Linked DNA regions of Aquabacterium sp. OR-4. Each later gene encodes a partner of the first gene's protein in a complex. Links are inferred from orthologs where the notes say so. Each region holds a gene or a part of one and is shown on either strand. Other genes may lie near its edges. The genes, in order: uvrB and N4G63_RS14675.

Region 1 (11,124 bases):
GCGCCGGCCGCGCTGGCCAGGCCTTGCAGCGTGATCGGCTCGAGCGCCAGGCCGGCAGCGCTGGCGGCCAGGCCGCACACCAAAAATTGCCCGCAGGCCAGGCCGTAGGCGCCGCGCAGCTTGTTGGCCACCTGGCCCACCAGCAGCACATGCACGGCCCAGGGCAGGGCGCTGGCCAGCACCCACAGGTCGCCCGGGCTGAAGGCACCCAGCGAGCCCCCGGTCAGTAGCCAGGTGCCGCCCAGGCAGCCGGCGGCTGCCGGCCACACGCTCCAGTGCGGCGCCTGGCGTTGAAAAAACCAGGCCAGCAGCGGCACCAGGGGCACGTACAGCGCGGTCAGAAAGCCGGCGTTGGTGACCGTGGTGCTCATCAGGCCGATCTGCTGCATCACCACGCCGGTGCACAGCAGCGCGCCCAGCAGGGCGATCCAGCGCAGCTCGGGCACGCCCAGCGCATGGCCCTGGGCCTGCAGCGCGCGGCGCTCGCGCCAGGCCAGCGGCGCCACCACCAGCGCGCCCAGCAGAAAGCGCACGCCGGTAAAGCCGAGCGGGCCCACGCCCGCCATGCCCAGCACCTGGCCCACGAAGGCCGAGCCCCAGATCACCGCGGCCAGCAGCAGCAGCGCGTTGGCTTGAAGGCGCGACATGTCAGGCTCGCCCGGCCGCCCGGCGGGCCTGATGCGCCGCCTTGGCGGGCGGTGAATGCCATGCGTGTGGCGGCCGGTTCATCTCAGCCCTGGTCTGCCGCGCGGCGCGCGCGGGCGCGCGCCAGTGCCGCCTCGATCACCGCGCGCTTGCGGTCGATCACCACCGGGTCGGTGTGTTGGGTGTGGGCCGGCAGATCGGCCAGCTTGGCGGCGGCCTTGGCTTCCAGGCGCGCGTCGTGCTCGTGCTTGTGGCGGGCGCGGCGGGCGTTGCGCTGGGTGTAGGCGGCCTGGGCGGTGGCGGCCTCGGCCGCGCTCCAGGCCTGCCAGCCGGTGCGCTCGCCGCTGACCGGCACCAGGCGGATGCAGTCCACCGGGCAGGCCGGCACGCACAGCTCGCAGCCGGTGCAGTCGGCGTCGATCACCGTGTGCATGCGCTTGTGGGTGCCGCTGATGCAGTCGACCGGGCAGGCCTTGATGCACAGCGTGCAGCCGATGCACCAGGCCTCGTCGATCACGGCCAGCAGGCGCGGGCCTTCGGCGCCGCATTCCGCGTCCAGCGGCTGCACCGCCTGGCCGGTCAGCGCGGCCAGCCGCGCCACGCCTTCGGCACCACCGGGCGGGCAGCGGTTGATGGCCTCGCGGCCGCCGGCAATCGCCTGGGCATAGCTGCGGCAATCGGGGTAGCCGCAGCGGGTGCACTGGGTCTGCGGCAGCAGCGCGTCGATCTGCTCGGCCAATGAAGAACCCCGCTCGGTGGCGGGGTTCGGCGCGATGGCTCGCGGGGGGATGGGGGCGGTGGACTGCACCGCCCGGATTATCCGCGCGGCTTGCGCGTGGCGCGGGCCGTGGGGCGGTTGGCGGCCGGGGCCGGCGCGGTTGCCGCCGCGCGCGGGCTGCGCGTGCGGGCCGGCGCGGCAGCGGCCACCGGGGCCTCGGCGGCCACCGGGGCGGTGGGCTTGGAGGCGGTCTTGGCCGTCTTGACCGGCGTGGCCTTGCGCACCGTGATCTTGCGCGCCGGTGCCTCGGCGGCCACGGCTGCGGGGGCATCCACGGCGATGCGGTCGATCTCGTAGTCGCCGCTCAGCTCGTCGGGGGTGGGCGTGTGGTCGAGCCGGCCCTCGGGGCTGTTGAAGGTCAGGATGAAGGCCTTGATCTCCGGGTACACCTTCTCGCGCCAGCGGCGGCCCGAGAAGATGCCGTAGTGGCCGGCGCCGGCCACGTCGTAGTGGAACTGGCGGCTCTTGGGCACGCCGCTGCACAGGTCGTGCGCGGCGCGGGTCTGGCCGGCGCCCGAGATGTCGTCGAGCTCGCCTTCCACGGTGAGCAGGGCGCTGGTGGTGATGTCCTGCGGGCGCACGTAGGTGCCGTCGTCGGCCTGCCAGGTGCCGTTGACCAGGGCGAAATCCTGGAACACGGTCTTGATCGTCTCGAGGTAGTACTCGGCCGGCATGTCGAGCACGGCGTTGTACTCGTCGTAGAACTGGCGATGCGCGTCGGTCGAATCGTCATCGCCGCGGATCAGGTCCTGGAAGTAGTCGTAGTGCGCGCTCAGGTGGCGGTCGGGGTTCATCGCCACGAAGCCGGTGTGCTGCAGAAAGCCCGGGTAGACGCGCCGGCCGGCGCCAGCAAAGTTCGGCGGCACGCGGTAGATCACGTTGTTCTCGAACCACTCGAAGCTCTTGTTCATCGCCAGGTTGTTCACCGCGGTGGGCGAACGGCGGGCGTCGATCGGGCCGCCCATCATCGTCAGCGTGCGCGGCGTGAACTCGCCCTTGGTGGCCAGCAGCGACACGGCGGCCAGCACCGGCACGGTGGGCTGGCACACCGAGATCACATTGACCTCGGGGCCCAGGTGGCGGATGAAGTCCTGCACGTAGCTGACGTAGTCGTTGAGGTGGAACGGTCCCGCCTCGGCCGGCACCTGGCGCGCATCGACCCAGTCGGTGATGTACACCTTGTGGTCGCGCAGCAGCTGGCGCACGGTGTCGCGCAGCAGGGTGCTGTGGTGGCCCGACAGCGGCGCCACCACCAGCACCACCGGCTGGCTCTTCATCTTCTCAAGCACCACCGGATCGTCCGAATAGCGCTTGAAGCGGATCAGGCGGCAGAACGGCAGCACGATCGGGTACTGCTCCTGCACGGCCACGTCCACGCCGTCCACCGGCACGGTGCGGATGCCGAACTCGGGCTTCTCGTAATCCTTGGCCAGACGGTGGATCAGGTCGAAACCGGCGGCCACGCGCTGCGCCATCGGCGTGTGCGTGAAGGGCGAGAGCGGATGGTTGTAGAGCTTGGCCGAGGCGCTGGCGAACTCGGAAAACGGCGCCATCAGTGCACGCTGGGTCTCGTAGATCTGATAAAGCATGGCGGGATGGACTCCAGTCAGACGGCGGTGCGTCGGGGGCTCGGGCGAGCGCTGTCATCTTGTGCTGCAGCCCCTGAACCCGACCTGACGGCGGGTGCAAAGTTTTGTGCACTGCAGCATTGTGAATGTTACTCCGAGCATCGTGCGGCTGCATAGGCCGAGCCGGCTACGGAAAAACACGTAACTTCGCACCGCAGTTCGGCTTTCCTGTCGCCTGGGCGACAAGCCTGTGCCCAAACGACACAGCCCGGCGGGGCCGGGCTGTGCAGGGTGGCTGGCGCCGGATGTGGCGCTGCAGCAAAAAAAGGGCGTCAGTGTGGGGCAGCGGCCCCTCAGAGCACCGCGGCGATGGCGGCCACCACCTTGTCGATGTTCTGGGTGTTGAGTGCGGCCACGCAGATGCGGCCCGAATCGACGCCGTACACGCCGAACTCGCTGCGCAGGCGCTCCATCTGCGGCTTGCTCAGGCCCGAGTAGCTGAACATGCCGCGCTGGCGCACGATGAAGCCGAAATCCTGCTTTACACCGGCGGCCACCAGCTTCTCGGCCAGCAGCGTGCGCATCTGCTTGATGCGCTGGCGCATGGCGGCCAGCTCCTGCTCCCACTGCGCGCGCAGCGCAGGCGTGTCGAGCACCGTGGCCACCACCTGGGCGCCATGGGTGGGCGGGTTGCTGTAGTTGGTGCGGATGGCGATCTTGAGCTGCGACAGCACGCGGGCGGTCTCGTCCTTGCTGGCGCACACCACGCTGAGCGCACCCACGCGCTCGCCGTACAGGCTGAAGCTCTTGGAGAACGAGGTGGCGACGAAGAAGTTCTCGACGCCGCTGTCCAGGAACTGCTGGATCACCGCGCCGTCTTCGGCGATGCCGTCGCCAAAGCCCTGGTAGGCCATGTCGAGAAAGGCCACCAGGCTGCGTGCCTTGACGGTGGCGATCACCTGCGCCCACTGCGCCGGGGTGATGTCGTAGCCGGTCGGGTTGTGGCAGCAGGCATGCAGCACCACCACGGTGCCGGCGGCGGCAGCGTTCAGGTCGGCCAGCATGGCGTCGAACTTCACGCCCCGGTTGGCGGCGTCGTAGTAGCTGTAGGTGCCCACCTCGAAGCCGGCGTTGGTGAACAGCGCGCGGTGGTTCTCCCAGCTCGGGTCGCTGATCAGCACCTGGGCGGCGGGGTTCAGCTTCTTCAGGAAATCGGCGCCCACCTTCAGGCCGCCGGTGCCGCCGAGCGCCTGGATGGTGGCCACGCGGCCGTCGGCCAGCACGGCCGAATCGGCGCCGAACACCAGGCGCTGCACGGCCTTGTCATAGGCGGCGATGCCGTCGATGGGCAGGTAGCCGCGCGGCTTGGCCGCTTCGGTGAGCTGGGTTTCGGCGGCCTTCACGCAGGCCAGCAGCGGCAGCTTGCCGGCGTCGTCGAAGTACACGCCGACGCCGAGGTTGACCTTGTCGGCGCGGGTGTCGGCGGCAAATTGTTCGTTCAGACCCAGGATCGGGTCACGCGGGGCCATCTCGACGGCGGCGAAGAAGCTCATGGAGGTGTGGTTCCTGTCAGGACGGTGGCAGCAGGGAAGGGCGGTTCACGGCGGCTTGCGGCAGCGGCACCCACGTGGAATGCCGCACTGCGGTACGCTGTTGGATTGGCCGGCGCGCGCCACCCAGCGCCGCAGCCAGCCCGCGATTTTAGAGCCAGTGACCCATTTGCCCCAGGGAAACCCCGATGTCCGATCTTGCCGACCTGTCTGCCGCGGAAGATGCCTCGCCCATGCCATCGGGCGAAGGCCAGTTCGTCACGTTCCCGGGCTCGCCGTTCCAGCTGTTCCAGCCCTATCCGCCGGCCGGTGACCAGCCCGCCGCCATCGACCAGCTGTGCGAGGGCATAGCCGACGGCCTGGCCTACCAGACCCTGCTGGGCGTGACCGGCTCGGGCAAGACCTTCACGATGGCCAATGTGATCGCCCGCATGGGCCGGCCGGCCATCGTGTTTGCGCCCAACAAGACGCTGGCCGCCCAGCTGTACAGCGAGTTCCGCGAGTTCTTTCCCAAGAACGCGGTGGAGTACTTCGTCTCGTACTACGACTACTACCAGCCCGAGGCCTATGTGCCGCAGCGCGACCTGTTCATCGAGAAGGACAGCTCGATCAACGAGCACATCGAGCAGATGCGGCTGTCGGCCACCAAGAGCGTGCTGGAGCGGCGCGACACCATCATCGTGGCCTCGGTCAGCGCCATCTACGGCATCGGCAAGCCCGAGGACTACACGCAGATGCGCTTCATCGTGCGCGTGGGCGACAAGATCGGCCAGCGCGATGCCATCGCGCAGCTGATCCGCATGCAGTACAGCCGCAACGACGTCGACTTCAGCCGCGGCAGCTTCCGCGTGCGCGGTGACACCATCGACGTGTTTCCGGCCGAGCACAGCGAGCTGGCCATCCGCATCGAGCTGTTCGACGACGAGATCGAATCGCTGAGCCTGCTCGACCCGCTGACCGGCCGCATCCGCCAGAAGATTCCGCGCTTCGTCATCTACCCCAGCAGCCACTACGTGACGCCGCGCGAGCGCGTGCTGAGCGCCATCGACACCATCAAGCTCGAGCTGCGCGAGCGGCTGGATGAGCTGGTCAAGGGCGGCAAGCTGGTCGAGGCCCAGCGGCTCGAGCAGCGCACCCGCTTCGACCTCGAGATGCTGCAGGAGGTGGGCCACTGCAAGGGCATCGAGAACTACACCCGGCACCTGAGCGGCGCCAAGCCCGGTGACCCGCCACCCACCATGGTCGACTACATGCCGCGCGACGCGCTGATGTTCCTGGACGAGAGCCATGTGCTGATCGGCCAGCTGGGCGGCATGTTCAACGGCGACCGGGCGCGCAAGACGGTGCTGGTGGAGTACGGCTTTCGCCTGCCCAGCGCGCTCGACAACCGGCCGCTGAAGTTCGACGAGTTCGAGACCAAGATGCGCCAGTGCGTGTTCGTCTCGGCCACGCCGGCCGACTATGAAAAGACCCATGCCGGCGCGGTGGTGGAGCAGGTGGTGCGGCCCACCGGCCTGGTCGACCCCATCGTCGACGTGCGGCCGGCCGCGCAGCAGGTGGACGACGTGCTGCAGGAGATCCGCAACACGGTCTTGAAGGGCGAGCGGGTGCTGATCACCACGCTGACCAAGCGCATGGCCGAGCAGCTCACCGACTACCTCACCGACAACGGCGTCAAGGTGCGCTACCTGCACAGCGACATCGACACGGTCGAGCGCGTGGAGATCCTGCGCGACCTGCGCCTGGGCACCTTCGATGTGCTGGTGGGCATCAACCTGCTGCGCGAAGGCATCGACATCCCCGAGGTCAGCCTGGTGGCCATCCTCGATGCCGACAAGGAAGGCTTTCTGCGTGCCGAGCGCAGCCTGATCCAGACCATCGGCCGCGCCGCGCGCAATGCCAACGGCCGCGCCATCCTCTACGCCGACAAGATCACCGAGTCGATGCGCCGCGCGATGGACGAAACCGCCCGCCGCCGCGCCAAGCAGACCGAGTTCAATGCCGAGCACGGCATCACGCCGCGCACGGTGATGAAGCAGGTCAAGGAGCTGATCGACGGCGTGGTCTCACAGGCCGACGACAAGACCAAGGTGCAGGGCCTGATGGACGCGGTGGAGACCGAAGGCCTGAGCGAGAAAGACCTGGCCAAGCGCATCAAGGCGCTGGAAAAGCAGATGATCGAGCACGCCAAGAACCTCGAGTTCGAGAAGGCCGCCCGTGTGCGCGACCAGCTGGCGCTGCTGCGCGAGCAGGTGTTCGGTGCCGGCGGCGCACACGACGTCAACGTGGTGCCGCTGGCCAAGGCCTGAGGCGCGCGCGTTCAGCCCTTTTTGCGCTGCAGCGCATCGGGCCCGATCTGCTCGATCGGCGGCATGCCCTGCGGATAGCTGCGGTAATGCTTGTCGGCCAGCAGCGTGGGGTAGCGCTCGATGCTGAGCACGCGCTTGACGGCGCGGCGCAGCTTCAGCACGCCGCGCAGCACGGCGTTCAGGGCGGGTGAGGGCTCGGCCAACATCGCCGCGCGGCGCAACTGCGGCCGCACCAGGCAGGCCGCCGCCGGCTTGACCAGGCCACGCAGCGGCGCCGGCAGCCAGGCCGCCATGATGGCCACGGTGGCATCGGCCACGCGGCGGCAGGCCTCGTCTGGCTGGAACTCGCGCGCCTCGTAGGCCGCCACAAAGGCGTCGAAGGCCGGCTTGCTGGCCGGGATGTCGACCAGGCCCATGCGCTGGCCGATGCCGTGCCAGTAGTGGAACCAGGCCTCGCATTCGTGCGGCGTGAACGCGCGCCAGCCGAACTGCGCCATCCAGTCGATCGGAAAGTCGATGAAGGTCCACAGCACGAACAGGAAGTCTTCGTTCGGGATGCGGTAGTGGCTGTGGATGTGGTTCATGCGCGCGATGGCGCGGGCGCCGGGGTCGCCATCCCAGCCGGCTTCCATGAAGTTGGCGATCAGCAGGTTGGTGTCGTCGTAGCGTTTCTGGCCCTGGCGCGCGAACTGCGCCGTGCGGTCCAGCAGGCGCGCCACCGAGCGGCTGCCATAGGTGTGGAACAGCGCGATCTCGAGCGCCCGCGTCATGTCGAACGGAAACTCGTAGGCCGACAGCAGAAAGACGATGCGCTGGCAGTCGCGCCGGGCATCCAGCCGGGCGATCTCGCCACGCACGCCGGGGTGGTGCAGCACACCGAGCGGGCGGCGGTAGCGCGGGCCGATGTCGGCCCCCGGCACGGCGCCGGCCATCGCGCCGGCGGCATGAAAGGGGCAGCCCGGCGCGGCACCCGGGGCGGTGGTGTGCGCAGCGGCGCCGGCGGCGCTGCCGGGCTCGAGCGATGGCGAACGGGACGGACTCACCGGGGCACCTCCAGACTGCAGCGCAGCCCGATGGAGCCGGCCTGCGGGCCGCACTGTAGGCGCGCGCCAGCGGCAGCGGAATCGTCCGATCCGACGAACGCGCGCCCGGCTGTGGGCCGGGCGCGCAGCGGCGGTCAGGCCGCGTGCATCAGGTGCATCAGGTGCATCAGGTGCGGAAGATGCGCACCGCCTGCGCCACCACCTCGGCCTGGCCGTTCAGTGACGAGGCCGCGGCGGCCAGCTCTTCCACCATCGCCGCGTTCTGCTGGGTCAGGTTGTCGAGCTCCGACACCGCGCTGTTGACCTGGCTCACGCCCTTGCTCTGCTCGCTGCCGGCCTGGCTGATCTCGGCAATCAGCGCATGCACGCGCTGCACGGCGTCGGCCGTGCGGCGGGTGGATTCGCCGGTGTTGGCGGCCAGCTTGGTGCCCAGCTCGACCTTGGTGACCGCGTCCTCGACCAGCACCTTGATCTCGCGGGCGGCGGTGCTGGTGCGCTGCGCCAGCGCGCGCACCTCCGAGGCCACCACCGCAAAGCCGCGGCCGGCCTCGCCGGCGCGTGCGGCCTCGACCGCCGCGTTCAGCGCCAGGATGTTGGTCTGGAACGAGATGCCGTCGATGGTGCCGATGATCTCGCCGATGCGCTGCGAGCTGCTGCGGATCTCGTCCATGCGGCCGGCCATGTCGCGTGCGGCGTCGCCGCTGTCGGTGGCGGCGGTGGTGGCCTCCTGGGCCAGTTCGGTGGCGGCGCGTGCGGTGTCGGCGGTCTGGCGGATGGTGCCGGTGATCTCTTCCAGCGACGCGGCGGTCTGCTGCAGGTTGCTGGCCTGTGACTCGGTGCGCTGGCCCAGGTCGGCGTTGCCGCGCGAGATCTCGCCCGAGGCCAGACTGATGCCCTCGACCTCGCGCCGCACGTCACCCACGATGGCCTGCAGGTTGACGTTCAGCTGGGTCAGCCCGCGGGCCAGCTGGCCGACCTCGTCGTTGTGCTGCGAGGCCAGTTTCTGCGACAAGTCACCCGCCGACATGCGCCGGGCCACGGTGATGGCATTGCGCAGCGGCGCCAGCGCCATGTTGCGCAGCTGCCAGGCCACGGCACTGCCCAGCACCAGGGCGCCGGTCATCGAGGCCGCAACGCCCCACTGCGACAGCAGCTCGGCCAGCGTGGCCGTGCCCAGCGTGCCGGCCAGCGCGGTGAGGCTCAGCTTCATGCCCAGGCTGGGCTGGGTGATGCGGCGCACCATGCCCGGCCAGCCCGAGACGGCCAGATCGCCCTTGTGCAGCTTCAGGCCGCCACCGCCGTTGCCGCGCATGCGCTCGTACAGGCGCTCGGCGGCCTGCACCTCGGCACGCGAGGGCACGGTGCGCACCGACATGTAGCTGGTGACCGCGCCGTTCTCCAGCACCGGCGTCACATTGGCGCGCACCCAGTAGTGGTCGCCGTTCTTGCGGCGGTTCTTCACCAGCGCCGTCCAGGGCTCGCCGGCCTTCAGCGTGGCCCACATGTCGCGAAAGGCCTCGGGCGGCATGTCGGGGTGGCGGATCAGGTTGTGCGGCTGGCCCAGCAGTTCCTCACTGCTGTAGCCGCTGACCTCGATGAAGGCCGGGTTGCAGTAGCGGATGTGGCTCTGCAGATCGGTGCAGGACACCAGCGTGCTGCCTTCCGGCAGCAGGTACTCGCGTTGGGAGACGAAACCGTTGTCGCGCATGGGGGAGCCTGGGGTTGGATGGGTGACACGACCGCGGGGTTCATGCGCAGTCCGTGTTACGTTTTCGTCGATACCCCCCTGCGCTTGAAGTGGGATCTGTAGGGGAACCTTGATGCTCGCCGCGGGGAGGCCTTGGGGAAGACCCGCAGCCGCCTGGGCTATCCTCGGCCCATGTTGAAGCGCCTCTTCAAGCGTGGGCCCGAGCCGCAGTGCGCGGTCTTGATGGTCTGCATGGGTAACATCTGCCGTTCGCCGATGGCCGAGGCCGTGCTGCGCGGCAAGCTCGAGCAGGCCGGCCTGGCCGGCCGGGTGCGGGTGGATTCGGCCGGCACCCTGGGCCATCACCGCGGTGCGGCACCCGACCGGCGCGCGGTGGCCCAGGCCGCGCGGCGCGGCTGGCAGCTCGAAGGCCAGAAGGCGCGGCCGGTGGCCGATGCCGACTTTGAACGCTTCGACCTGCTGCTGGCCATGGACGCCGGCAACCTGGCCGATCTGCAAAAGCGCTGTCCACCGGCGCTCGCCGAACGCCTGGGCCTGCTGCTCGACCACGCGCCCTGGCTGGGCGAGCGTGAGGTGCCCGATCCGTATTACGGCGCCGTGGCAGGGTTCGACCACGCGCTCGACCTGATCGAGCCGGCCTGCGACGGCCTGCTGGCGGTGCTGCGCCGCCGCCTCGGCACCACGGGCTGACGGCCGCTTGCGGCCGCGCCGCAGGGCGCTGGCGCCCGCTCAATGCCGACAAGATTAGTCGGATACTGATATACTCGACCCCAGCAGTCGGGATACCGATCGCAGCTTCCGGTCACCCCGTCGGTTATACCGGTTGCGCCGCACGCGGGCAGAACCGGTGTCGTGCCGCGCCGCCCGTCCGGCTTTCAGGAGAACTCCATGCGTCTGACCACCAAGGGCCGTTTCGCCGTCACGGCGATGATCGATCTGGCACTGCGCTCGAACAACGGGCCGGTGGCTCTGGCCGCCATCAGCCAACGCCAGCAGATCTCGCTGTCGTACCTCGAGCAGCTGTTCGGCAAGCTGCGTCGCCACGAGCTGGTGGAAAGCACGCGCGGCCCGGGCGGTGGCTATTCGCTGGGCCGCAAGGCCGACGAGATCACCGTGGCCGACATCATCGTGGCGGTCGATGAACCCATCGACGCCACCGGCTGCGCCGGCAAGGAAAACTGCATGGGCGACGAGGCCGGCCGCTGCATGACCCACGACCTGTGGGCCAGCCTGAACCAGAAAATGATCGAGTACCTCGATTCGATCTCGCTGCGCAAGCTGGTCGACGACCAGCTGGCCAAGGGCGTGTCGGTGGAAGAGGTGCCGATCAAGCGCGCGATCTCCAGCGTGCCGGTGGTCAAGCCGATCAAGGTGACCGCGCCGAACTCGGTGTTCGCGCTCGGCTCGGCCTTGTCCAAGTGAGCCTGCTGGCGTCCTGATCTTTCCGTTACCCGCATTCTTCGTGGCCATGACCCCGCATCTCCCGATCTACCTCGATTACGGCGCCACCACGCCCTGCGATC
Region 2 (11,328 bases), 360 kb from region 1 along the record:
GCTTCGGCGGCGGCGCCCCGGGGCAGGGCGCCGCGGCACCGGTCAGGGCTTCTTGTCCTGCTGCAGGCTGCGCTTGACGGCCTCCATCGGGTCTTCCTCGGCGGCGGCGGGCGCGGCCGCCGATGCGGCGCCTGCCGGAGCCGACGCCGCGGCCTTGCCGGCCGGGTCCAGGCCGAACAGCTCGCGCACGTTCTCCTCGGCCTTGGCGCCGGGCGCCTGGTCCTGGCTCATCTGCTCGAGCTGGCTGTTGGCCTTGTCGATGTCGACGACCTGCGGCTTGTCGAGGAAGGCGGTCACCGTCTCGGGCACGAAGATCACCACCACCACCAGCACCAGCTGCATCACCACCCACGGAATGGCGCCGAGGTAGATGTCCTTGGACTCGACCTTGCGCGGCAGGGCCTTGTTCTTGAACAGCGTGTCGGAGATGCCGCGCAGGTAGAACAGCGCAAAGCCGAAGGGCGGGTGCATGAACGAGGTCTGCATGTTCACGCACAGCAGCACGCCGAACCAGATCAGGTCGATGCCCAGCTTGTCGGCCACCGGTGCCAGCAGCGGCAGGATGATGAAGGCGATCTCGAAGAAGTCGAGGAAGAAGGCCAGGAAGAAGATGAAGATGTTGACCGCGATGAGGAAGCCGGTCTGGCCGCCGGGCAGGCCCGAGAGCATGTGCTCGATCCAGATCGCGCCATCCACGCCCTGGAAGACCAGCGAGAACACCCGCGAGCCGATCAGGATGAACACCACCATGGCGGTGATGCGCATGGTGCCGAGCATGGTGTCCTTGAGCAGCGACCAGCTCAGGCGGCGGTGGATGCCGGCCAGCACCAGGGCCCCCACGGCGCCCATCGCGCCGGCCTCGGTGGGCGTGCAGATGGCGGTGTTGATGCCGGGCAGGCCGCCCATGCTGCCCAGCACGGCAAAGATCAGGAAGGCCGACGGCACGATGCCGCGCAGGCACTTCTTCCACAGATCCCAGCCCTGCAGCGTGCGCGCTTCCTTGGGCACGCCGGGCAGGTAGTCAGGCCGCACGCGGGTGAGGATGAAGGTGTAGAGCGCGAAGATCAGCACCTGCAGGATGCTGGGGCCCCAGGCACCCTTGTACATGTCGCCCACGCTCTTGCCGAGCTGGTCGGCCAGCACCACCAGCACCAGGCTGGGCGGCACCAGCTGGGTGATGGTGCCGCTGGCGGCCAATACGCCGGTGGCGTAGCGCATGTTGTAGCCGTAGCGCATCATCACCGGCAGGCTGATCATGGCCATGGCGATCACCTGGCCGGCCACCGTGCCGGTGATGGCGCCGAGGATGAAGCCGACGATGATCACCGAGTAGCCCAGGCCACCGCGCACCGGGCCGAAGAGCTGGCCCATCGAATCGAGCATGTCCTCGGCCAGGCCGCACTTCTCGAGGATGGAGCCCATCAGCGTGAAGAACGGAATGGCCAGCAGCAGCTCGTTGCTGAGGATGCCGAACACATTGAGTGGCAGCGCACTCAGGAACTCGGGCTGGAACCAGCCCATGTGCACCGCAAAGAAGCCGCAGCCCAGGCCCAGCGCGGCCAGCGAGAACGCGACCGGAAAGCCAATCAGCAGCGTGACGATGAGCCCGCCGAACATGATCGGCGCGAAGTTCTCCATGGCGATCATTGCAGGGGCCTCTCGTAGTGGAACTCGCCGTTGTATTTATGGGCCAGCCAGGCCACCCGCTTGATGATCTCGGACACACCCTGCAGCAGCACCAGCGAGAAGCCCAGCGGCAGCAGCAGCATGGCCGGCCAGCGGATCAGGCCGCCGGCGTTGCTGGACATCTCCTTGCTGATGAACATCTTCATGAACAGCGGCCAGGAGTAATGGATCATCACCAGCATCACCGGCACCAGGAACAGGCAGAAGCCGGCCAGGTCGATCAGCGCCTGGCCCTTGCCGCTGAAGCGGCCGTAGACCACATCGACGCGCACATGCTCGTTGACGCGCAGCACCTGCGCGGCGCCCAGCATCACGCAGGCCGCGAACAGGTACCACTGGATCTCCAGCAGGCCGTTGGAGCTGTTGTCGAAGGCGTAGCGGAAGGCGGCGTTGCCGGCACTGATCAGGCACGACAGCAGCACCGCCCACTTGGCCAGCACGCCGAAACGATCGGTCAGCCAATCGATCGCTTCGGAAAGTCTCAGAAGTGGGGACATGTCACCTCCAGAAAATGTTGTTGGTTGGACGTCTTGCGACGCGGCACGGGTGGGCGTGGCCAGGCCCCTGCGTCGCTGCAGTCGGCAAATGTAAGGATGCAAGCCTGAACGACAGTTGAAAGTTCACGGCCGCTAGGGAAAGCACCAGGGGCCGGGGCGCTGCCGGGCCCAAGGGCCGACACCGCGCTGTGGCGGGCGATGCGAGGTCAATCGCAGCGGTCGCCGGCCATGGCCAGCATGCGGCCGTCGGCGGCCTCGATCCAGCCGCGCGCGCGCAGGCGCTCGGGCTGCGCGCCCGCGGGCCAGCGCAGGGCCTGCAGGTGGCTCAGCGGCTGGCCGGCGCGCAGGGCCTGCAGCGGCAGCGGGCCGGCCACGCTGCGCACCAGCTGGCGCGGCAGGGCCGAGCCCTCCTGGCCGGCCGGCAGGTGCTCCACCAGCGCCAGCCAGGCCGTGCTGCCGGCCGGCAGCCGCGTGGCCTGGGTCACCGCCACGCGCAGCTGCAGGCCGAAGTAGCCCTGCCAGGCCGGGCCCGAGCTCACGCGCAGCGCCAGGCCCGGCCACGGCCGCTGCGCGCGGCGCTCGGCTTGCCGCTGGTTCGGGCCCGGCGCAGCGGCCTCGGCCGGCAGGCCGGCGCGCTGGCTGCGCTCGCTGGCCTCGGGCAGGGCGGCGGCGGCCATCGCCGCGTCGGCGCCGCGCGGCAGCAGCCAGTCCAGCGTCCAGCGGCGGGCAGGGGCGGGGGCGGCGGCAAGGCTGTCGGGGCCGGCCCCGTCGCCCCCGCCCAGCGCCGCGGCCCAGCAATCCGCACAGTCGGCGGTGATGAAGCGTTCGATGCCGCCCGCCGTGGCGGCCGGGCAGGCCCGGCGGGCCAGGGCCGGGGCGGGCGTCCGGGCGGCCAGGGCCGGCTGTGCAAGCGCGGCGGCCAGCAGCCACCCCCCTCCTAGAATCCACCGATGCATGCGCCGCCCTTTCACGATGATGTTCCCCCGACCTCCGGTGCGTCCGGCACCGGCTCGCTGCTCAAGGGCCTGAACCCCGAGCAGCTGGCGGCGGTGACCCTGCCCGCCGAGCCGGGGCTGATTCTGGCCGGTGCCGGCTCGGGCAAGACCCGCGTGCTCACCACCCGCATCGCCTGGCTGATGGCCACCGGCCAGGTGGGCCCGGGCGGGCTGATGGCCGTGACCTTCACCAACAAGGCCGCCAAGGAGATGCTCACCCGGCTGAGCGCCATGCTGCCGGTGCCCGTGCGCGGCATGTGGATCGGCACCTTCCACGGCCTGTGCAACCGCTTCCTGCGCGCGCACTGGAAGCTGGCCGGCCTGCCGCAGGGCTTCCAGATCCTGGACACCGGCGATCAGCTCTCGGCCGTCAAACGCATCATCAAGGCCATGAACCTGGATGACCAGCGCTTCGTGCCCAAGCAGGTGAGCTGGTTCATCGCCGCGCGCAAGGAGGAGGGCGAGCGCCCCGGCGACGTGGATGCGCACGACCCCAACACCCGCACCATGGTCGAGGTGTACCGCGCCTACGAAGACCAGTGCCACCGCGAGGGCGTGGTCGACTTTGCCGAGCTGATGCTGCGCACCTACGAGCTGCTGCGCGACAACCCCTCGCTGCGCGAGCACTACCAGCACCGCTTCGCGCATGTGCTGGTGGATGAGTTTCAAGACACCAACCGCCTGCAGTACCGCTGGCTGAAGATGTTTGCGCCGCCCGAGAACAGCGGCGACCGCGCCCGCGGCAGCCTGCGCCAGAGCGTGTTTGCGGTGGGCGACGACGACCAGAGCATCTACGCCTTCCGCGGCGCGCAGGTGGGCAACATGGCCGACTTCGAGCGCGAGTACCGCGTGCGCCACATGATCAAGCTGGAGCGCAACTACCGCAGCTTCGGCAACATCCTCGACAGCGCCAATGCGCTGATCGCCCACAACGCCAAGCGCCTGGGCAAGAACCTCAGCACCGAGGCCGGCCCCGGCGAGCCGGTGCGCGTGCACGAGGCCACCAGCGACTACGCCGAGGCCCAGTGGCTGCTGGAAGAAGCGCAGGGCCTGCACCGCGGCGGCCTGGCGCGCATCGAGATCGCCATCCTGTACCGCAGCAATGCGCAGAGCCGGGTGCTGGAAAGCGCGCTGTTCAATGCCGGCGTGCCCTACCGCGTGTACGGCGGCCTGCGCTTTTTCGAGCGTGCCGAGGTCAAGCATGCGCTGGCCTACCTGCGCCTGATCGAGAACCCCAACGACGACACCAGCTACCTGCGGGTGGTGAACTTTCCCACCCGCGGCATCGGCACGCGCACCATGGAGCTGCTGCAGGACGCCGCGCGCCAGAGCGGCCGCAGCCTGTACCAGAGCGTGGCCGCGGTGGCGGGCAAGGGCGGTGCCAACCTGCTGGGCTTCAACGGCCTGATCGACGGCCTGCGCGAGCGCACCCGCGGCCTCACGCTGCGCGAGATCATCGAGCAGATGCTGGCCAGCTCGGGCCTGGTCGACTTCTACCGCACCGAGAAGGAAGGCCAGGACCGCATCGAGAACCTCGATGAACTGGTCAACGCGGCCGAGGCCTTCGTCACCCAGGAGGGCTTTGGCAAGGATGCCGTGGCCCTGCCGGTGGACGAGATCGGCCCCGGCACGCTGGCCGCCGGCAGCGATGGCGCGGCGCCGGCCCCGGCCGCCCCGCTGGCGCCCGATGCCGAGACCGGCGAGATCATGTCGCCGCTGGCGGCCTTTCTGACCCATGCGGCGCTGGAGGCCGGCGACAACCAGGCCCAGGCCGGGCAGGACGCCATCCAGCTGATGACCGTGCACTCGGCCAAGGGCCTGGAGTTCGACGCGGTGTTCATCACCGGGCTGGAAGAAAGCCTGTTCCCGCACGAAAACGCGATGAGCGACACCGACGGCCTGGAAGAAGAGCGCCGGCTGATGTACGTGGCCATCACCCGGGCACGCAAGCGCCTGTACCTCAGCTACAGCCAGACCCGGCTGCTGCATGGCCAGACGCGCTACAACGTCAAGAGCCGCTTCCTGGACGAGCTGCCCGAGGGCGCGCTGAAGTGGCTGACCCCGCGCCACCAGGGCTTTGGCTCGGGCTATGCCAAGGAGTACCAGCAGGCCTGGCAGCGCGGCAGCGGCCCGGGCGGCATCGTCGGCGCCGGCCGGCAGGACGCGCGCTCGAACGCCCGCGACGGCGACCGCCCCGCCTGGGGTGGCCGCGACGGCTACGGCGCCGGCCGCGACGCGCCGATGATGGGCGGCGGCCCGGTGCCCACCGCCATGGCCAACGCCCAGGCCGCCAAGTCGGGCCACGGCCTGCGCGTGGGCCAGTCGGTGTTCCACACCAAGTTCGGCGAAGGCGTGGTGATCACGCTGGAAGGCTCTGGCGCCGACGCGCGTGCCCAGGTCAACTTCGGCCGCCACGGGCCGAAGTGGCTGGCGTTGGCGGTGGCGAAGCTGACGCCGGTGGATTGACCGGCGGCGAGTCGATCAGGCCACGCCGGCCGCCCGCGCGCGCTCTTCTTCCTGCAGCCGCAGCACCCGCCGCTGCACCTTGCCGGTGGTGGTCATCGGCAGCGCGTCGATGAACTCGATCTCCTTGGGGTACTCGTAGGGCGCCAGCCGGCCTTTCACATGCTGCTGCAGGGCGGCCACCAGGGCGGCATCGCCGGTGCAGCCGGGGGCCAGCACCACATAGGCCTTGACCACCGCGCCGCGCGCGGCGTCGGGCTTGGGCACCACGGCGGCATTGGCCACCGCGGGGTGCTTGACCAGGCAGTTCTCGACCTCGCTGGGGCCGATGCGGTAGCCGGCGGCCTTGAACACGTCGTCGCTGCGGCCCTGGTACCAGAGGTAGCCGTCGGCATCCATCACCGCGGTGTCGCCGGTGCGGCACCATGAATCGGCCGGATCGCCGGTGAACTTGGCGGCCGTGGCCTCGGGCTTGTTCCAGTAGCCGAGAAAGAACACCGGGTCGGGCTGGCCATGCACATCGCGCCGGTGCACGGCCACGTCGCCGGGCGTGCCGCGCGGGCATTCGTGGCCGCTGTCATCGATCACCGCCACGCGGTGGCCGGGGTAGGCGCGGCCCATGCTGCCGGGCCTGGCCGGCCAGCCGGGGGCCGGGCGGCCCTGGGCATCGAGGCTGCGGGTGCAGTTGCCGACGATGTAGTTGATCTCGGTCTGGCCGAACATCTCGTTGACCGTCACGCCCAGCGCCTGCTGGCACCAGGCAAACACCGCATCGCCCACGGCCTCGCCGGCGCTCATCACGGCCCGCAGGTGCAGCCTGTAGCGCTGCTTCGGTTCGGGCACGGCCTTCATCATGGCCTTCAGCGCGGTGGGGAACAGGAAGCTGTGCGTCACCCGGTACTCGGCCATCAGCGCCAGCGCCCGCTCGGGGTCGAAGCGGCCCTGGTAGGCCACGATGGGCTGGCCGAAGTACAGCGTGGGCAGCAGCGCGTCCATTAGCCCGCCGGTCCAGGCCCAGTCGGCTGGTGACCAGAAGACGCAAGGCGTCTCCTGATCCCCAGCCGCTGGGCTTTGCCCTGAACTGTGGCCCCCCACCCCCGCTCCCCCCGCCCCGGAGCGGGGGCTTTGCACCGAGCACGGCGGGGAACCAGTTCTGGCTGCAGACAAAGCCGCTGAGGTTGCCGATCAGCGCGCGGTGCGGCATCAGCGCGCCCTTGGGCGGGCCGGTGGTGCCGCTGGTGTAGATCAGCATCGCGGGTTCGTCGGCGCCGGTGGCCACCGGGTCGTGGCGGTCGGGCTCGGCGGCCAGGGCGGCCGCCCAGTCCACATCGCCCTGGCCGGCCGCCTGGCCAACCGCGACCACGCAGGCCAGGTCGGGGCAGGCCGGGCGCGCGGCGCACAGGTGGGCGATGGCGCTCTCGTCGGCGATGGCCACGCGCGCGCCGCTGTCGCGCAGCCGGTATTCCAGCGCCTCGGGGCCGAACAGCATCGACAGCGGCATGGCCACCGCGCCCAGCTGGTACACGGCCATGTGGGCCACCGCGGTTTCCACCCGCTGCGGCATCACGATGGCCACGCGGTCGCCACGCTGCACGCCGCGGCGTGCCAGCGCGTGGGCCAGGCGGTTGGCCAGGGCCTGCAGCTGGCCGTAGCTGAGCGTGCCGCGTTCGCCGTTTTCGCGCTGCCAGCGAATGGCCACTGCGCGCGGCCGACTGCGCGCCCAGCGGCCGCAGCAGGCCTCGGCGATGTTGAATTGCGCCGGCACCTGCCAGCGAAAGCTGCCGTGCAGGGCGGCGTGGCGGTCGACGACATGCTTCATGCGCCGGCATTGTGGGCAGGCACCCGGGCCCCGGCGCTGAGGGAATTCACCTGCAACCGATTGAGATCGCCCCTCAAGTCTTGCAGTGGCCACCCGATAACGCCCCAAGACAGGTCGCGCCGATCAGTTCTGACAGCCCTCTCAGCGAGCCGTTACATGCCGTCCAACCTGCAGTTTTCTCCTTTGTCGCAGTTCAAGCACCGGGTGGCCATTGCCGCCTCGCTGCCCTTCAACGTCTACGACGCCGACCGCACGCTGCTGCTGGCGCGCGGCCAGCTGGTGGAGAACTACGAGCAGATGTGCCTGCTGTTCGAGCGTGGCGCGCTGGTGGACATTGCCGAGCTGGCCGATCCGGCCGCCGAGGCCCGCCGCGCCAAGCCGCACGAGCTGCCGGGCCTGTGGAACCGCAACCTGCACCAGCTGGGCGAGACCCTGCGCCATGCCGCCGGCGACGAGGGTTTCGTCAACGCGCTGGATGCCGCCACGCCCACCGTGTTGACGCTGATCGAGCGTGACCGCGACCTGGCCATCTTCCAGGTGTTGCGCCAGGAGGGCAACGCGATGGCGCAGTACGGCATCACGCGCTCGATGCATGCCGCCATCACCGCCTTGCTGGTGGCCCAGCGCCTGGGCTGGGCGGCCGACGACGCGCAGCGCGCCTTCAAGGCCGCGCTGACCATGAACATCTCCATGCTCGAGCTGCAGGGCGAGCTGGCCCGGCAGAGCACGCCGCTCAGCGACGAGCAGCGCGACGCGGTGCGGGCCCATCCCGACTTCAGCCGCCTGATGCTCGAACTGAGCGGCGTCACCGACCCCGAGTGGCTGCGCGCCGTGGCCGAGCACCACGAGGCGCCCGACGGCAGCGGCTACCCCGGTGGCCTGCGCCAGATCAGCGACACCGCCGATCTGGTGCGGCGCGCCGACATCTACACCGCCAAGCTCAGCCCGCGCGGCTCGCGCCAGGCCATGGCCGCCGATGTGGCGGGGCGCCAGATGTTCATGCAGGACCCCGGCCACCCGATGACCGCGGCCCTGGTCAAGGAGTTTGGCGTCTACCCGCCCGGCTGCTATGTGCGGCTCGAGTCGGGCGAATGCGGCCTGGTGGTGCGCCGCGGCCCCACCGTCACCACGCCGGTGGTGGCGGTGATGAGCTCGCCGGCCGGCAACAAGCTGAGCCAGCCGATCCGCCGCGACACCTCGGTCAAGGGCCACGCCATCCAGTCGGTGATCAGCGGGCAGATGATGCAGTCGGGCATCTCGCCCGAGATGCTGGTGATGCTGGCTGCGGGATAGGCCCCAGCTCCCGAAGCGGCTTCGCCGCCGCCGCGGCGGCTGCCGGCTTGGGGCGGTGTGCGTCAGCCTTTCGGGCCGAAGGCGGCGAGCGCCGGCCCGGCCACGCGGCAGATGCGCCAGTCGGGCATCACCGTGGCGCCCATCTTCTCGTAGAAGGCGATGGCGTTGGCGTTCCAGTCGAGCACGCTCCATTCGAAGCGGCCATGGCCACGCGCCACCGCCAGCGCGCCCAGGTGCTGCAGCAGCGCGCGGCCCAGCCCCATGCCGCGGTGCGCGGGCTGCACGTACAGGTCTTCCAGGTACAGCCCCGGCTTGGCCAGGAAGGTCGAGAAGTTGGTGAAGAACAGCGCAAAGGCCACCACCCGCGGCGCGGCGCCCGGCGCGCTGCCCGCCACCTCGGCCACCACGCTCTCGGCCACCGGCTTGTCGCCGAACAGGTGTGGCGCCAGCGTCTCGGGCGTCACCGCCAGCAGGTGGGTGAGGGCTTCGAACTCGGCCAGCTCGGTGATCAGGCCCACGATGGCGGGCAGGTCACGCGGCTCGGCGGGGCGCAGGTTGAAGGCGGCGGCAGGGCTCATGCCGGGCATTCTGGCATCGGGGCTTGTCGCAGCCGCGCCAGCAGCGCCGGCCCGCGCCGCCTACAGTGCGCGCCGATGAACGCGCCCGCCACCGCCACGCCCTACCTCGCCTTGCGCCAGGCCCGCAGCCGCTTTGTGCCGGTGCGCGGCCTGCAGGTTCACCTGCTGCAGTGGGGCGAGCCGCAGCACGGCGTGCCACTGCGCGTGATGGCCCATGGCTACATGGACGTGGGCGCCTCGTTCCAGTTCGTGGTGGATGCGCTGCACGCGCTGGGCGACGAGGCCTGCGTCATCGCGCCCGACTGGCGCGGCTTTGGCCGCACGCTGGCGCCACCGGGCACCGACGCCTACTGGTTTGCCGACTACCTGGGCGATCTCGATGGCCTGCTCGATGCGCTGTCGCCCGATGCGCCGGTGGACCTGATCGGCCACAGCATGGGCGGCAATGTGGCCATGGCCTATGCCGGCGTGCGGCCGCAGCGCATCCGCCGCCTGGTCAACCTGGAAGGCTTCGGCCTGCCCGACTTGCCCGCCGAGCAGGCCCCCGGCCGCCTGGCGCAATGGCTGGACGAGCTGAAGACCCCGCAGCACCTGAAGCCCTACGCCAGCCTGGCCGAGGTGGCGCAGCGCCTGCGCCACAACAACCCGCGCCTGCCGGCCGGGCGCGCCGAGTGGCTGGCCGCGCACTGGGCCGAGGCGCAGGCCGATGGCCAGTGGGTGCTGCGGGCCGATGCCGCGCACCGTCGCGTCAACCCGGTGCCCTACCGTGCGGCCGATGCCATCGCCACCTGGCGCGCCATCACCGCGCCCACGCTGTGGGTGCAGGGCGCCGAATCGGCTCCCGACAGGTACTGGAACGGCCGCTACACGCTGGCCGAGTTTCAACAGCGCCTGGCCCAGGTGCGCGATGTGCGCCAGCAGCAGCTGCCCGATGCCGGCCACATGCTGCACCACGACCAGCCGCAGGCCCTGGCCGCGGTGATGGCCGACTTCCTGCGCTGACGCAGGCCGACGGCGTGCGGGGCTGGGCGATGATGCAGGGCATCGCCGCGGCCGGCCTGGCCGCTCGACCGTTCGCCGGTCTCGCCCGCCACGCCGCCCTCGGCGTCCTCGGCGTCCTATCTTTTTGCCCGCAAGGCCTGCTGACATGCCCACTTCGCCCCTGATCACCGCGGCCGGACTGCAGGCCCTGCTGGCCGCCGGCACGCCGCCGCAGATCGTCGACTGCAGCTTCGACCTGGCCGACCCCGGCGCCGGCGAGCGCCTGCACACCCAGGCGCGCCTGCCCGGCGCGCTGTACCTGCACCTCGATCACCACCTGTCGGGCGCCAAGAACGCCCCGGGCCTGAGCGGCGGGCGCCATCCGCTGCCCACGCGCGAGGCCTTTGCCGCCACGCTGGGCGCGCAAGGCCTGCGCAACGACCAGGCCATCGTGGTGTACGACCAGGCCGGCGGCATGTACGCCGCGCGCGCCTGGTGGATGCTGCGCTGGCTGGGCCATGCCGCGGTGCAGGTGCTCGATGGCGGCATCGGTGCCTGGCAGGCCGCCGGCGGCGCGCTGCACAGCGGCCCGCCCGCCACGGGCCCGGCACGGCCGGCGTTTGCGCTGCAGGCGCCGCTGGAGGCCACGCTGGACTACGCCACGCTGCGCGCCGAGCTGGGCACGCCGGGCCGGCTGATCGTGGATGCCCGCGCGCCCGACCGCTTTCGCGGCGAGAACGAAACGCTGGATCCGGTGGGCGGCCACATCCCCGGGGCGCTCAACCGCGTGTTCCGGCTGAACCTGGGCGCCGAGGGCGCTTTCAAGCCGGCCGCGCAGCTGCGCGCCGAATGGCTGGCCTTGATGGCCGGGCGCCCGGCCCACGCGCTGGTGATGCAGTGCGGCTCGGGCGTCACCGCCTGCCACAACCTGCTGGCCCTGCAGGCCGCCGGCCTGGACGGGGCGCGCCTGTATCCCGGCTCGTGGAGCGAATGGTGCCGGCAGCCTGATGCGGTGG

Evidence for each region.
Region 2: the proteins of uvrB (region 1) and N4G63_RS14675 are in contact, whole or in part, in a crystal structure (PDB 7EGT), measured with the Thermus thermophilus proteins. The link is inferred for Aquabacterium sp. OR-4 from one-to-one orthologs. Residues at the interface, in WP_096411307.1 of Thermus thermophilus: Glu23, Leu25, Arg26, Asp27, Gly28, Glu29, Arg30, Phe31, Arg55, Glu326, Asp327, Phe328, Glu379, Ser382, Gln383, His398, Gly400, Arg401; in WP_096412145.1 of Thermus thermophilus: His654, Arg656, Phe657, Gln666, Asp668, Glu669, Lys680, Arg681, Leu682, Ser683, Lys685, Tyr686, Ala687.

What each region holds. Positions count from the first base shown.
Region 1 is NZ_JAOCQD020000002.1:177,228-188,351, reverse strand. Bases 4,339-7,289 are described here. They hold uvrB (excinuclease ABC subunit UvrB), read left to right. Parts: upstream 4,339-4,729; coding sequence 4,730-6,850; downstream 6,851-7,289. Other genes in these bases: N4G63_RS12995 (oxygenase MpaB family protein), read right to left, coding at 6,862-7,289; N4G63_RS13005 (amino acid aminotransferase), read right to left, coding at 4,339-4,544. Outside these bases: N4G63_RS13020 (DMT family transporter), read right to left, coding at 1-647; electron transport complex subunit RsxB, read right to left, coding at 731-1,384; N4G63_RS13010 (polyhydroxyalkanoate depolymerase), read right to left, coding at 1,462-3,012; more of N4G63_RS13005, read right to left, coding at 3,345-4,338; more of N4G63_RS12995, read right to left, coding at 7,290-7,893; N4G63_RS12990 (methyl-accepting chemotaxis protein), read right to left, coding at 8,060-9,601; N4G63_RS12985 (low molecular weight protein-tyrosine-phosphatase), read left to right, coding at 9,773-10,291; Fe-S cluster assembly transcriptional regulator IscR, read left to right, coding at 10,490-11,023; N4G63_RS12975 (IscS subfamily cysteine desulfurase), read left to right, coding at 11,064-11,124. UniProt on the Escherichia coli protein: The UvrABC repair system catalyzes the recognition and processing of DNA lesions. A damage recognition complex composed of 2 UvrA and 2 UvrB subunits scans DNA for abnormalities.
Region 2 is NZ_JAOCQD020000002.1:539,079-550,406, reverse strand. The notes cover bases 2,734-5,888. They hold N4G63_RS14675 (UvrD-helicase domain-containing protein), read left to right. Parts: upstream 2,734-3,133; coding sequence 3,134-5,644; downstream 5,645-5,888. Other genes in these bases: N4G63_RS14680 (hypothetical protein), read right to left, coding at 2,734-3,139. In the rest of the region: N4G63_RS14690 (TRAP transporter large permease), read right to left, coding at 43-1,644; N4G63_RS14685 (TRAP transporter small permease subunit), read right to left, coding at 1,644-2,183; more of N4G63_RS14680, read right to left, coding at 2,390-2,733; N4G63_RS14665 (HD-GYP domain-containing protein), read left to right, coding at 7,617-8,753; N4G63_RS14660 (GNAT family N-acetyltransferase), read right to left, coding at 8,816-9,340; N4G63_RS14655 (alpha/beta fold hydrolase), read left to right, coding at 9,407-10,333; N4G63_RS14650 (sulfurtransferase), read left to right, coding at 10,479-11,328. UniProt on the Escherichia coli protein: A helicase with DNA-dependent ATPase activity. Unwinds DNA duplexes with 3'-5' polarity. Translocates on single-stranded DNA with 3'-5' polarity. Initiates unwinding more efficiently from a nicked substrate than double-stranded DNA.